Regions from separate parts of the [Clostridium] saccharolyticum WM1 genome, predicted to be linked through region 2. Evidence: riboswitches for the same ligand, from Rfam matches in the RefSeq annotation. Region 2 holds a riboswitch; each other region holds the start of a gene.
What was found. A riboswitch is a leader RNA that binds a small molecule or an ion and turns the genes downstream of it on or off. The one in region 2 is predicted to bind cyclic di-GMP.
Positions count from the first base shown of each region.

Region 1 (4,436 bases), 2.3 Mb from region 2:
CCTTTTGTCCTTATGGTTAGGCAGAATGACCTTGGCTGTTGCTCCATAAGGTATCATGACATCCATTTGGAAGACTCCGTCTTCTTGAATGAACCATTCAATTTGATACGTACCTAATGGAGATTCAAAGGCTAACTTCATGTGCTTTAGCCTATAATTCAGCTTTGGAGCGATGAGGGCGCACTTACATCCGGCCTTCGTAAACTTTAGACCAGCTATATATTTATAGATTGCTTCACATACGGAACCATATGCATAATGATTGAAAGAATTCATGTTTATTCCATTCACCCTTCCATCCGGCAGCATGGAATTCCACCTCTCCCATATCGTCGTTGCGCCAAGATTCACAGCATAGAGCCAGCCCGGAAATTCTTCATTAAAAAGTATCCGGTAGGCTTCCTCATCCATACCATTTTCAAACAGCACCGGCAGCATCAGAGGGGTTCCGGTAAAACCACTCTTAATTCTGTAGAGATCTTTCTTCAATCTGGCCTTCAAGCCTTCAATTACCTTGTTTTTATCAATAAAAACCTGATAATAAAGTGAGAGAACATATGCTGTCTGTGTATCAACAGCCAGTTTGCCAACCGGTGTAAAGTATTCTCTGAGAATTGCCTTTCTTACTTGATTTGAAAGTGATGAGTAGTATCTCTCATCTTCCTTTTTACGTAATACTTTGGCTGCCTTAGCCGTTAAATCCAGACTGTTTTTATAGTAGATACTTTTAATAAAATTTTCATCGGTTCCTCCTAACAAAGCCTGGGGACATACTCCATCCTGTGCCAGCCAGTCCCCGTAGGTAAATCCTGATGTTATAATATGATGGTTTCCGTCTTTTTTATCTACCGTAATTACCGTATCCGTATATTCCTTCATCATACTATAATTTTCATCAAGCAGCCTTTTATCTCCATAGGCCTGATATAAATTCCACGGAATTATGGTTCCCGCATCTGCCCATACTGCCCCGCCACTGCCAGCCGCTTTTTTTAAGGAGGGAGAATACATTGGGATATCACCTTCGTAATGAACCTTTTGATCATAGCGCAAGTCATTCAGATATTTCTTATAAAAGCTGTAACAGTCCATATGATAGCAGGCAGTATTCACAAAAACCTGGGCATCTGCCGTCCAGCCAAGTCGCTCATCCCGTTGGGGACAGTCCGTTGGTATATCAATAAAATTTCCCCTCTGTCCCCATAAGGAATTTTGCATCAACCGGTTTAATTTTACATGATCCGTACTTACCTGCAAGGTTTGTTGAAGGTCAGAATACAAAACCACTCCGGTAAAATCCTTTGGGTCAATCTTGCTTATACCAGAAACCTTTACATAACGAAAACCATAGAATGTAAAGAATGGCTCCACTTCTTTTATACACCCATCTGATGTATAGTTATATTCCGCCTTTGCCGACCTGTAATTGCCATTATAAAAGCATTCCTGCTGCAGTACTTCCCCATATTGAAGATGTATTTGCCCGCCTCTTTCTTCACGGCAGATGAATTTACAAAAACCCACCATATTCTGCCCAAAATCAAGAATCTGCTCTCCTTTGGGAGAGACAAAAATTGACGGATGTATTTTCAGGAACCAACCTGTATGTTACCTCCTGTTTTATACAAGATGTCCGAACCGATGGATTTTTGCTATCGTCCCTGGTTTCCCCATTATAGATCGAAGCATCCAAAATAACTGAATCTGACGCTTTCCAAGTCTCATCTGTTTGAATAACACATCTGCTTCCGTTTCACGTACATGATCCGGCATAATATGGCCTTCTAAGATTTGGACCCCCTTATAATTACATAGTTGCTTCAAGACTTCTCTCAAATCTTCCTTGTATTGATTATAAATTACTTTTCGTCTATACTTAGGTGTGAAGACGATATGATATTTGCACATCCATTTCGTGTGTGCCAGTTCATTGGCTTTCTTCGCCATTGAAATCACCTTTCCTTTCTCTAATAGTGGCTTGGACACCTCTATTATAATCGGAAAGGTGATTTTTTGTATAACTTACTGACTCGCACCCGCATAGCGGGTGGTTTATTATTTCACATGGATTCATTTCTCTTAAAGAGAAACTCACCCATGTTCAACAGGCTAAAGCCCATAAGCAAAAAAATCAGCACGTGTACGTACTCGGCTGTCTTTATCTCCACCTCAAAAAACAGATGTTGGAATGAAGCATACAGATAACCTCTTATCTAAGTAATATGCAAAAACTGGTATCTTCCTTGTTTGAAAGACGTTACAAAACACAAAAACCTGCCTTCAAATGAGGACAAACGCCTAATAAATTATTCTGACAACTGGGCAAACATAGTACAAGAAACGCCTTAGACCTTCGGCTTTGCGTCCCTTTTTTAACAGGTTTTCCTTTGACTTATTTTTAATAGTAACTATTTATTTATAATGGCTACTTCTGTTCTAAATGGATCAGGTAATAATAATACGCATTGAACTCTGTAAAACTTGTTTAAAATTACATGCATTTGTTTCATTCTTAAATAAATGCATTTATAGCAAAAGGATACTTTTGTTAATTTCTGTAACTGCGCAAATTATAACAAGTACAATAGATAACAACAATTAGTAATATCATTTAATGTGCAAAATACACATAATTTACAATACTGGGGAATATTATAGAGGAAACAAAACTGCCTTGATATATCTGTTATATTAACAATATATTTTAATTGTTTTTTTCTGCAATTTTCTTTGAGTAAGCATTTCTCTTTCACGTCACATCACTAAACCTGAAACAGGCTTAAAAAAAGCAGACCACTCTCCTGGTGGAGTGAACTGCTTTTAAGTACTGTGAACCTAACTTTTAAAATATAGCATCTATAAGACAAAAATTGCTTCCATGTTCATATAGCTGTACTTGGTTGTATTAAAATTAACCATTCGTTAACTATCTAATAAATAGTTTAAAATTAATAGATACAATCGTTAAGAGGGCGATAATAACCTTGAGGAAATCCGCAGACAGGACAAATCTCAGGAGCACAAAGACCTGACATAATGTTTCCACATTGTATACAGGTCCACAAAATTTCGTTTGGTTTACAGTAAACCTGATTTAATATAATGTTATTATACATCTGTTGAAATACTAATTCATGATTAAAATTTATGTTTGCAATTCCAGCCATTAATGAGACAATTTCATTGTAACCTTCTTGCCGAGCTACCTGAATAGCATTTTGATACTCAATACTAGCCAAATTGTTTTCAGCTTTCGCTGATTCAATCAAAGTTTCTGCCGTTCCAGGTAAATTTCCCTGACTTAAGTTTCTCAACCATATGCGAGCATGTTCACGATCTTGCCTTGCGAAAGAATCGTAAATGTTTGCATATTCAATAAAACCATCACTTCTTGCAATCAGGCTATATAATTCATATCGTGCACTAAACATTAACTCTTTTTCATATAACATAACTAAATTCTTATATGTATCACTTTCTATAAAGCTCATCATATCACCTTTCTCGACTAATCTTCCAAATTACGCCCGTATTTGATAATAAACAATGGGAGTTATTTAAGTTATTTATGCCGGAATCTATTACATATAAATCACCTTCTGTATCGAAGGCCAAATCAGAGGGTCTTCCGAATCCGCCTGTAGTTGAATATAAAGAATTGCCAGACTTATTCATGGCAAACGTTGTTGTTTCTCCTGATATGGTATTAATTTTTGAGATTTTCCGTCCATAGTATTGTTGCTTAATCGTGGTACCACCATATTCGGTAATAAAAATATCTCCTATATTTCCAAACTCACGATATTCGTTTACTAAAAAACCTTTTAAATTTGTTCCGTTTGGAAACGTTGTAATTGGTCTGGGAGGGATGTTAGGAGGATTTGAGATTAAAAGCTCTATTTTTTGATTATATATCGTATCAAATTTTGGTGAAGTAACTGGCATTCCTGCTGAAAAGTCAGGCCAGCCATACCATACCCCAGGCTCGACATGATAGAAATCATCAGAAGCATTAGCAATTGGCCGGCTGCCTCGTTCATCATAGCCATTATTGCAAGCAAAAAGTCTATCATAATAACCAAAATTTAATGAAGATATATTACGGAATCCCCATGCATATAATTGAATATCCGTGCCATCAGGATTACAGCTAAGAATGCTTCCTGACGCTAATAAAGTTCCTTTTTTTTGTTCGTATGGAAAATTCATTTCACCGAAGGAACTAAAAGCTCCTGTTAAAACAGGTTCTTTTGAATGATTAATATAATTATATGATTCAAAGTTTTGACCAAATACAATGATATTATCGCCTGGTTTATCATGAAAATATGGATGGTTTATTACCCATTTATTATCCAGGCCAACTACCCCTGAGTTTGTAGCAGTTCCAATTCCAAAAAAAAGACGATTATCGGATCGAAAAGTAACATTACTAT
Region 1 is NC_014376.1:1,525,866-1,530,301, reverse strand. Features, by position in the region: gene CLOSA_RS07285 (family 78 glycoside hydrolase catalytic domain) at 1-1,575, opposite strand, end outside; gene CLOSA_RS23670 (hypothetical protein) at 1,541-1,735, opposite strand; partial or broken gene tnpA (IS200/IS605 family transposase) at 1,759-1,947, opposite strand; cyclic di-GMP riboswitch class I at 2,311-2,396, opposite strand; gene CLOSA_RS07275 (rubrerythrin family protein) at 2,949-3,494, opposite strand; gene CLOSA_RS07270 (NHL repeat containing protein) at 3,496-4,436, opposite strand, start outside.
Region 1: another riboswitch for cyclic di-GMP. It lies ahead of tnpA (IS200/IS605 family transposase); the one in region 2 lies ahead of CLOSA_RS17625 (sigma factor-like helix-turn-helix DNA-binding protein).

Region 2 (4,436 bases):
GACTGTTCTGCGCTGATACCTCCTCCATCAACGCCAGCCGCTGGGACATATTGCCTGCGGCCAGTTGCAGGTATTCTCGCTCCGCCTGCATCCTTTGGTTTTCCTCTCTGACCCGATACTCCCGCTGAAGGTTTTTGAGTGAGAGGAAAATGGAGCCGTAGGCAGCAAGGCCGATGAAAATAACTAGAAGCAGTGGAACTGCCTGCTCCGTCAGCATTACGACAATGTCATCGGTGGACAGTACATAGTAGGTAAACGTGATATAAAGCCCCAGTGCCACGGCAAAGTACGCCGTCCAATGCTCAACCGCCTGCCGATATAATGGGCGCACATGCCGAACCAAAACCAGCAGAAAAACGCCAAACAGGAGGAGACGCAGCAGCGAGTTGGCATAGGGGGGATAAGGCAAATGCCTTGAGCCGACAAAGCTGAGGATAATCACAGCGTCGCTGATGTTCTGAACGGTGATATAGGAAAACAGCCACTGCATAAAGGTATCTTTGAATATCGGCCGCACCGCAAAGCAAAGCACCGCAAACAGAACAATATCCAACTTTGCAAGCAGGGTCAGGTTTCCACTGAGATAGCAGTAAACCGCCGTACCTAAATCAGCGGCGAGAATGCCCAACATCGTCAGCAATGTGACCTTTTTGGAGTATTTCGGCTGCAAAAGCGTCATCATCAGCAGAACATTGGCAGTGGTAGAGATCACCGCCCGTAGGAAATCTGGAAAATGTTCACTCATCTGCATACCTCCTTTGCCATCAGATAGTCCATATAGGCATCTCTTGCCACAGGATATTGCTTTGCCGCAATAGGTACAATCTTGCCGCCGTATAACGTGAAGTTATCCTTGGCGAAACGCTCCACCCGGCGCATATTGATAATAAAGGAGGTGTGGCATTGCAGAAAGTGCCTGTCCTTCAAAATAGATGCACAGTATTCTGAAAAATTCTCACGAAAGGTGCGGCTGGATACTTCTTCGCCGTTTGCCAAGCTGAAGATGACAGCGTGGCTGCGGTATTCACAGCAGATGATATCTGACAGCTTCATTACCCGCAGGCTCTCTGCTGTTTTGACGGCAAAAGTCTGATCCTCCGCAAGGTCTGTTTTAGAAATGGCGAGGGTCAGTGTATCAAATAGCTGCTGTTTTTCAATCGGTTTAATCAGATAATTGATAGGGCTTGCCGCATATGCCTGTAGAGCAAACTGCGGTTCCGTGGTGGCATAGATAATTTGCGCCTCACGGTCAAAGCGGCGAATTTCCTTGCCTAACTCCAAACCGCTCACCATGGGCATGACAATATCCAGTATGTAGAAATGAAAGCTCTCGGTTTCAATCGCGGTCAGTAATTTATCAGGATGAGAGAATTCTTTAATCTCTGCTTCCAATATATGAGTATCAAGGTATTCTGTTATGTATTCGTTGATGACTTCCAACTCTCTCGGCTGGTCGTCACAGATGGCAATACGCAGCATAGCGGTCACTTCCTTATGGTATTTTCTTTTCGGGGATCAGTAGGTTTTTGGGCATCAGCGGGAATAGCCCAAGAACGCCCGAAGCGGTAAACCCCCGGAATGCGTCCGGCTTGGCAGTATTGATGTACGCGCCGTTCTGATACGCCCCATTTGTACGACGCTTCCCGCGCTGAGATATATTCCTGCAAATTACTCATCCCATTCCTCTCCTATATGAATATAAAGATACAACATATATTATATGCGAATATCCGTATATTTTCAACAAATAAAATTATAGCTGCGGATGGTGCGAATTTTTATCATAAACAGGGCAACCGATATGTTAAAGTGTCTACTCCCATATTGGGAAGTCCATAACTTCCTATCAGTTGCCCCTTATCTCCTTCTATATTATAGCGGTTTACATGAGAAGTCCAAAAGGCATCACTCTCAGGTTTATTATATTTTCACAAATATAAAATTAAACTTTTGAAAAACTTTTGCAACTTTGCCGTAGCCGCCTCTATGCTTTCATGGACAGAGGTAAAAGGTACCCCTTCACGACCGGCAATCTGGCGATAGGATAAGCCCTCCACGAAATGCAGGAGAAAGCGCCGCCGCTGGATTTCTGTCAATTCTCCACTGTCCAGCAGCCGCCTTGCGGCTTCCTTGGCTTTTTGGGTATCGTTTTTATGTATCAAGTCCAAATCAAGGGGTGGTGCGGCAAGCTGCTCTGTTTCCTCCAGCCCATTGATGCTCACATCCAAACGGCTTGTCCGATTTTCATGTGTGACTTGCTCATGATAAATTTCATCCGACAAGGCTTTCAGCTCCAAAAAGTCCTGCGCTGTCTTGCCGGGGTTCTCCGCAAGGTAGTCCTCCAGTGTGATTTCTACAATGCGGTCTGCGAAGCGGTAAACAATGCCCTCGCTGAATTTATTTAGGGCATAATCACTGTCTTTATAATTTTTCAAATTCCTTTCCTCCGATCTGTTTTGCTGAAATGCGAAAACAGATCGGAGGGTGGGGAACGGCATCGTGGTTGTGCAGAAAGGCTACTGTAAGAGCCTGAGAATGGAATATATTGTAAAACAAGCAGAGATTTTGTCGGAAAAAATAAGTCAGCACTATGCCCATGGCAAAATACTGACTTTTTTAGGTATACACTATTAAATTGCAGGTTTGAATAGGAGTATGTATCGAATGTTCTTGCTCTATTTACACCTCGAAAAGGGATAAAAGCGGAATATCTTCATATGGATACCTCTCTCGCCATAGCCATAGCGAAAGCCGGTATCACGAAGTCCAAAGCATCCGTTAAAAACCGCAAAAGCCTGCCCTCCGAGTATGAAGGACAGGCTTTTGCTTAACTGTCAGCAGCCAGACTATCATAGCGTCCTAAGACACCTTAGACCCTCGGCTTTGCGTCCCCGGCTTTTGCCGGGTTTGCCCATAGCTTATTGATTTGTTTTTTTACTTCTCTGGTACTCTGAGTACATCGCCGGGAATGATGAGAGAAAACCGGCTCTTGTTGTTCAGCCGTTCCAGCTCACTCATGGGGCAGCCCAGCTTGCGAGATATGCTCCAGAAGCTATCGCCCTTTTGCACGGTGTAGGTGGTGTACCGCAAATTCTTCGGCACATCCGCTGTCACGCCGTACTGGTCAAAGGTATAGGTCGCTCCGTCGATGTCCTGCTTGCCGGTGAGGGGCTTGCCATCCTTGAAGTACATCCATTTGCCGGAATCGTTCATGGACCAGCCCTGCGCCGTGGAGCTGGAAATTACCAGCTCCACAAAGCGGCGCAGTACAGCAGACACCTCGGCTCTTGTGGCTGTACCCTGCGGATCAAAGAGATTGCCGTTTTTGCCGCTGATTACGCCTGCCATTTGCATCTGCTTCACGTCTTCCTTGGCGTAGGTGCTGATTTTAGCGTTATCTGTAAAGATATTTTCGATATGAACCTTCGGCAGAGTATAACCGATGGTCTTGGCATAGTTGCTCATAATGACCGCCATCTGCTCACGGGTGATGGACTGATCCGGGGCAAACTTTCCATTTCCAACCCCGTTTATAATGTTATTATTGCTTGCCCACTCAATGTAGTTCATATAGTAAGCATCGTTCTTCACATCGGTGAAGCTGCTTTTTGTGTAGCCGTTCACATCGGCGTTTGCCAGCCGTCCAAGGGCGGTGACGAACATTCCTCTTGTCATAGCCGTGTTCGGGCTGAAGGTAGTGTTGGAAGTGCCGCTAAACAATCCACGGCTCACCACAAACTCAATATCTTCCTTTGCCCAATGAGCCGCAATGTCCGTAAATGCGGTGTTAGTCTGTTTATAGCCGATGCCATAGGTGGAAAAATGATCGGTGCTGAAACGCAGTACCTGTGCCACACTGTCATAGACTGAGTTTGTGAGCCAGTGTACCTTGCCCTTGGCGTCCACATAGACCGCCTGCACATTCCCGGCCTTTTCATTTGCGCCGAGGGTATATGGGATGGTTACCGATACGCTGCCTGTGCCGAAGCTGCTAACTTCCTTGCCGTTGCCGTAGTTCACCTTGAGGTCGAATACCGAGCGGCTACCGATGGCTTTTTTCGCATCACCGGTCAGCTTGCTACTGTCCCCACGGGTGGCAGTGATGTTGACATCCGATTTTGCCTGTTTGTTAATTTCCTGCACGGTAGCCAAATTCATGCCGATTCGGATGTCGGGGTTGTCCACCACCACAATGGTGTTGACGATTTTCTTCGCAATGATGGTGTCCTGTACCGTCTTAGGCAGATTAACCGTAACATTAGAGCCGGTCTTGCTGCTGGTATCAACACGGAGGATCACCGTGATTCCATTTTGCTCGTTGCCGTTTTTCTTGGCGTCCGCCAGAGCCTTCTCAAAGGCATCGGTCACAGTTTTGTCAGAAATGTTCACTGTGACATTGCCCTTACTGTCCACTGTGCCGGAAACCTTGATTTCCC
Region 2 is NC_014376.1:3,781,470-3,785,905, forward strand. Features, by position in the region: gene CLOSA_RS17610 (sensor histidine kinase) at 1-745, opposite strand, end outside; gene CLOSA_RS17615 (LytR/AlgR family response regulator transcription factor) at 742-1,479, opposite strand; gene CLOSA_RS17625 (sigma factor-like helix-turn-helix DNA-binding protein) at 1,929-2,435, opposite strand; cyclic di-GMP riboswitch class I at 2,834-2,922, opposite strand; gene CLOSA_RS17630 (S-layer homology domain-containing protein) at 2,935-4,436, opposite strand, start outside.

Region 3 (4,436 bases), 380 kb from region 2:
AAGTATGTACCGGCTCACTTCGAAGTACTGGAGCATCACATCAAAGTATATGCCGGAAATCATGATACCGGTGGGATTCTTCGCGCAGAGGTTCCTCTGCGTCTATTAAGTCACAGCATCCTTACCCCGGAACTGGCAGGAGCCATCATTAACGCCAAGTATGTCAATGCGGTACCATTAAACCGGCTTTCTGAAGAGTTTTTAAGGAATGACGTTAACATTCCAAGACAGGATATGGCAGGGTGGATGATCCGTATTCACCAATACTATCTTGGCCCGATACATGACATGATGAAGGCAGAGATTATGAAAAGCCATCATATACACTGTGACGAAACCCCTTTTGTAATGCCAGAAAAATGTAAGCAGTACATGTGGGTCTACCATTCACCTGGCAGTTCGGAAAAACCACCGGTCTTCCTTTACGAGTATCCAGGAACGAGAGGGACTGCCGCCCCAAGAGAATTCCTAAAAGGATACAAAGGGACTCTTGTGACAGATGGTTATCAGGTATATCACACCCTGGCGAAGGAACGGTCTGATGATCTGAAGGTTGCTGGCTGCTGGTCTCATGCCAGAAGACGGTTCGCTGAGATTGTAAAAGCCAGTGGAAAAAACGGTCCTTCCACACCTGGACAGAAAATAGCAGCTGAAGCAGTAAAAAGGATCGCTGCTATCTATCATGTGGATCATATGTATGAAAAATCATCCGATGAAGAAAGACTGGATCATAGAAAAAACTCAGTCAAACCTCTGATGGATGCCTATTTTGAGTGGATAAAAGAGAATGCAGGTAAAACGGGACTGGATAAAAGTTCAAAACTGGCAGGTGCTCTTGATTATTCCATTCATCAGGAACAGTTTTTAAGAGTATTTCTTGAAGATCCGAAAATACCTCTTGATAACAATGATGCAGAAAGAAGTATCCGTTCATTCTGTGTTGGTAAACACAGCTGGCACATCATCGATTCGAAGAACGGTGCAGAGGCTAGCGCTGCCTTATATAGCATTGCTGAAACAGCAAAAGCGAATGGTCTTAAGCCGTATGAGTACTTCTCTTATCTGCTTGAGCAGTTAATGCATTATCCAAGAAATAATGTTCCGGATGATGAACTGGTAAAACTAATGCCGTGGTCAGAGGAATTGCCAGATCGTTGTAGAAAACTAAAAACACGGTAAATATACCGCCGCCCCAATCGGGCGGCGAACTTGTTGGCCGGGACTGGTTATTTACCATTTACTATTAGTGTTACCCTTTTTTAGGACACGGCGATATCAGGGAGGTATCACCGTGCCTATTTTTTATTATCATGCGCGCCTTTAACGGTTACTGCAAACGGGCGTTGAAGAACGAAGCAGCCAACGCCCATAGGGATACGAAGAGTCAGCAAGATACGCGAAGTGACTTTTTCTGACCTGTCCTCAGAAGATAAATCAGCTTTACACCTATGCGCTAAAAAACTAAATTTCTATTAGTTTCTTCAGCTTAGATAAAATTTTTGAAAGCCTGCGACTAACCGTAGATTGGTTGAGTCCAATGCTTTGAGCAATCTGTGACTCGCTTTTCTCATTGAAGAATATTTCGTCAATGAGAGAGCGTTCATCCTCCGGCAAGATGTCAAGAGCAGCCCACAGTGACTCCAGCTGCTCCTGATGTATGAGCTTGTCCACTATGTCCGGCTGAACACGGACTATGAGGTAATCAATGTTAACACCATCCTCATGGAACCGCTCCAGCGACAGCTCATTCTGGCGAATCAGCTTGTTCTGATAGCGCTCCGCTTCACGCTCTTTATGATAGGCACGGTAGACGGCTTCGCTGACCTCCACACGCTGCCTTTTTACAATAATGGTATATTTTTTATTCACTGACATATGTTTGTCCTCCTAATTTTCAAAATTTTGTTGAAAACGAAGGACAAGAAGGCGGTGATCTACAACGAGGAATATCTCCTAAAAACGCAAAAAGAGCGCACCAGCGGACATAGTCGTCCGTTGATACACTCTTGTAGATATGTTCGTATTTAACACGTTCTGTTAGTTCGTGTTTGTGACCGCTCTGCGCCCATGCGCAGCATAGCCTTTTTTTGACAAGTTACCGATTATAGCTGTATGTAGGAGATAGATGTCCGCTTCATCACGCCCGACCGCTGCTGAGCAGTGGTCGCCTTAAGTTCAAGGCATATTGAATACACATAGAAAACCCTCCAAACTGGTGAGCTTGGAGGGTTACGATATGCTTATTCAGGCATTAAGATAGACCCGCCAAACTCACGTTTTTTTTGTTGGCGGGTAGCGCCTTTCATTTATTATGAAAAAAACCTGCCGCAAAAGGGCAGGTTTCATACGCAATCCTTTACGGCAGCCAGACTGTCATAATGCTCTCGCACTTTAGACCCTCGGCTTTGCGTCCTTACCTTTCGGCAAGTTTGCCCTTTGTCGGAATTCTATTTTCAAAACCATAATCAGAGTTGTCATTGGAATATTGAAATACCACTTCAATGATCTGCTGCCTGTCATATCCAAGTGCTTTCATTGCATGCAGGAACTGCTTGGTTGTATACTGAACCAGTTCCTGACGCCGGTACATGATTTTTTCCTGATCCTTAATCACCGAGTAACCTTTTCCTGTTTCCTTCCCCACCAAACCTTCATGAACCAAAGAAATCATGGCGCGCTGTACGGTATTTGTGTTGACCTGTGCTTCGGACGCTATTTTTCTAAACGAAGGAATTGGCATACCCGGTGCCAATTCACCGGATAAAATCAATTTTTGAAAGTGATTATGTAATTGAAGATAGATGGGAATTTTACTGTCGAAATTCATTATGCTGCCCATCCTCTTCCAGCTTCATTTGACCGGTATTCAGATTTATAACCTGATCAGTAAGTCCGCGCATACGCTCTGCGGAGGACGCGGTTAGAAGCACGGCTATGTATGCGTTAACCTCAATGAGCATTCTCTTTATGATTTTTTGATCATACGCTGAAGCATCTGTAAACATATCCTCCAGAACCAATAAATCAGGAGCTTTCAGGATTTCTCGTATCACCAGCAGTCTGCGGATCTCGCCTGATGTCAGTTCGCTGCATAGCATCTTCTCCTTACCATCCAGCCCGGCAATCAACAGCATACCGGTTAGCATATTGTCAGTTTCGTGCTTTGCATTTGCTTTCTGTAAGACCTGTAAGGGGGTCTGCTCCAGTGGGACTGTGTCCGACAGCAGCACATATCCCATAGACCCGTCGATTTGAAACTTCCCTATGTAATTGGCATCTTTGCCGATCAAAATCCGTATTAGCGCGTGGGTTCCGGCTCCTGTACAGGCTATGATTTTCCCGTAGTGCAGATTAAAGCTGATATCATGAAAGATTGTTTCCCCGGCCTCTATTTTCGTGAGACCGGTACAGTGCAGTACATCACGGTTCATATTACAATGTTCATGCTCCTTTCCTGAAAAATTAATATGCCCAAGGACTACTGTATACAGCAATGATTTGCTGACTGCAAATATACACGCTCAGTTTCATAGATAATCCCGTGTTATTTTTTCTGACAATCTTAGATAAGACGCGGAATCACGACAAAAGCCAGAATACCCACAAGGTACACCGCGTTCAGGCCAAGAGCAATTTTGGTATAAATATCTCTCAAATGCTTTTTGGCAAACAGAAACAGTGAATAAATAAAGCTGAGCGCGATGAAGATGAAGTAACCGATCACGATACCTGTCGCGTTCGGGTCGGACGGCTTCCACACAAAGAGAATAGTAATTGGGACAAAGATCGTTATAAAGGCAATGATACTTAGAATTTTATTTTTCATGGTTTTTTTACTCCTTTTATTTGATTTCCAGTTCTACAGAGCCAGTGAAGCCATCGCCCTCAACGGCTATATAGTTGCTGGCAGATGGCAGCTCAATTGTTTCAGAATAATCGCCGCTGCTTTCGATCAGCACCTGAGGGTCATCCGTCCCTGACTTAAAAACAACCTTTGCAGTCCCATCCGTGATGTTGAGGGTGCAGGTGATTTCAATTTTATTTCCGTCCTCCCGTTCCAGCGCCGTTCCGCCAAACAGGGTTTCCGTTCCTGTGAATCCGTCGTAATCAGCGGAATAGTTCCCGACATAGCTGTCGGAGCCGAAGCTGCGCTTTCCCTGCAATTTGCTGTCTTTTGTCAGGTTATCGTCCCCGGCTTCCTGAAGAGTTTGGTTGTAGTGATCAACGATCTCATCTTTAGTGCAGCCTGTCAGTACAAAAACGAAGCAGCACGCTATCATTAAAAAAAGGATTGATTTTTTCACTTGTGAACCTCCTATCGGTTATGCTTGCCGTGACCGCTCTTCTTTAAGGAAGCGGCTGCAGCTGCGTCTTTGCTCGGAATATTGATAATGATTCCGGTCAGCAGTATCATTGCTAAGATTACGCAGATGCCA
Region 3 is NC_014376.1:3,400,855-3,405,290, reverse strand. Features, by position in the region: gene tnpC (IS66 family transposase) at 1-1,179, shown strand, start outside; gene CLOSA_RS15830 (sigma-70 family RNA polymerase sigma factor) at 1,462-1,875, opposite strand; cyclic di-GMP riboswitch class I at 2,358-2,444, opposite strand; gene CLOSA_RS22710 (GntR family transcriptional regulator) at 2,414-2,827, opposite strand; gene CLOSA_RS15820 (P-loop NTPase family protein) at 2,811-3,431, opposite strand; gene CLOSA_RS15815 (hypothetical protein) at 3,563-3,826, opposite strand; gene CLOSA_RS15810 (hypothetical protein) at 3,843-4,304, opposite strand; gene CLOSA_RS15805 (ABC transporter permease) at 4,316-4,436, opposite strand, start outside.
Region 3: another riboswitch for cyclic di-GMP. It lies ahead of CLOSA_RS15830 (sigma-70 family RNA polymerase sigma factor); the one in region 2 lies ahead of CLOSA_RS17625 (sigma factor-like helix-turn-helix DNA-binding protein).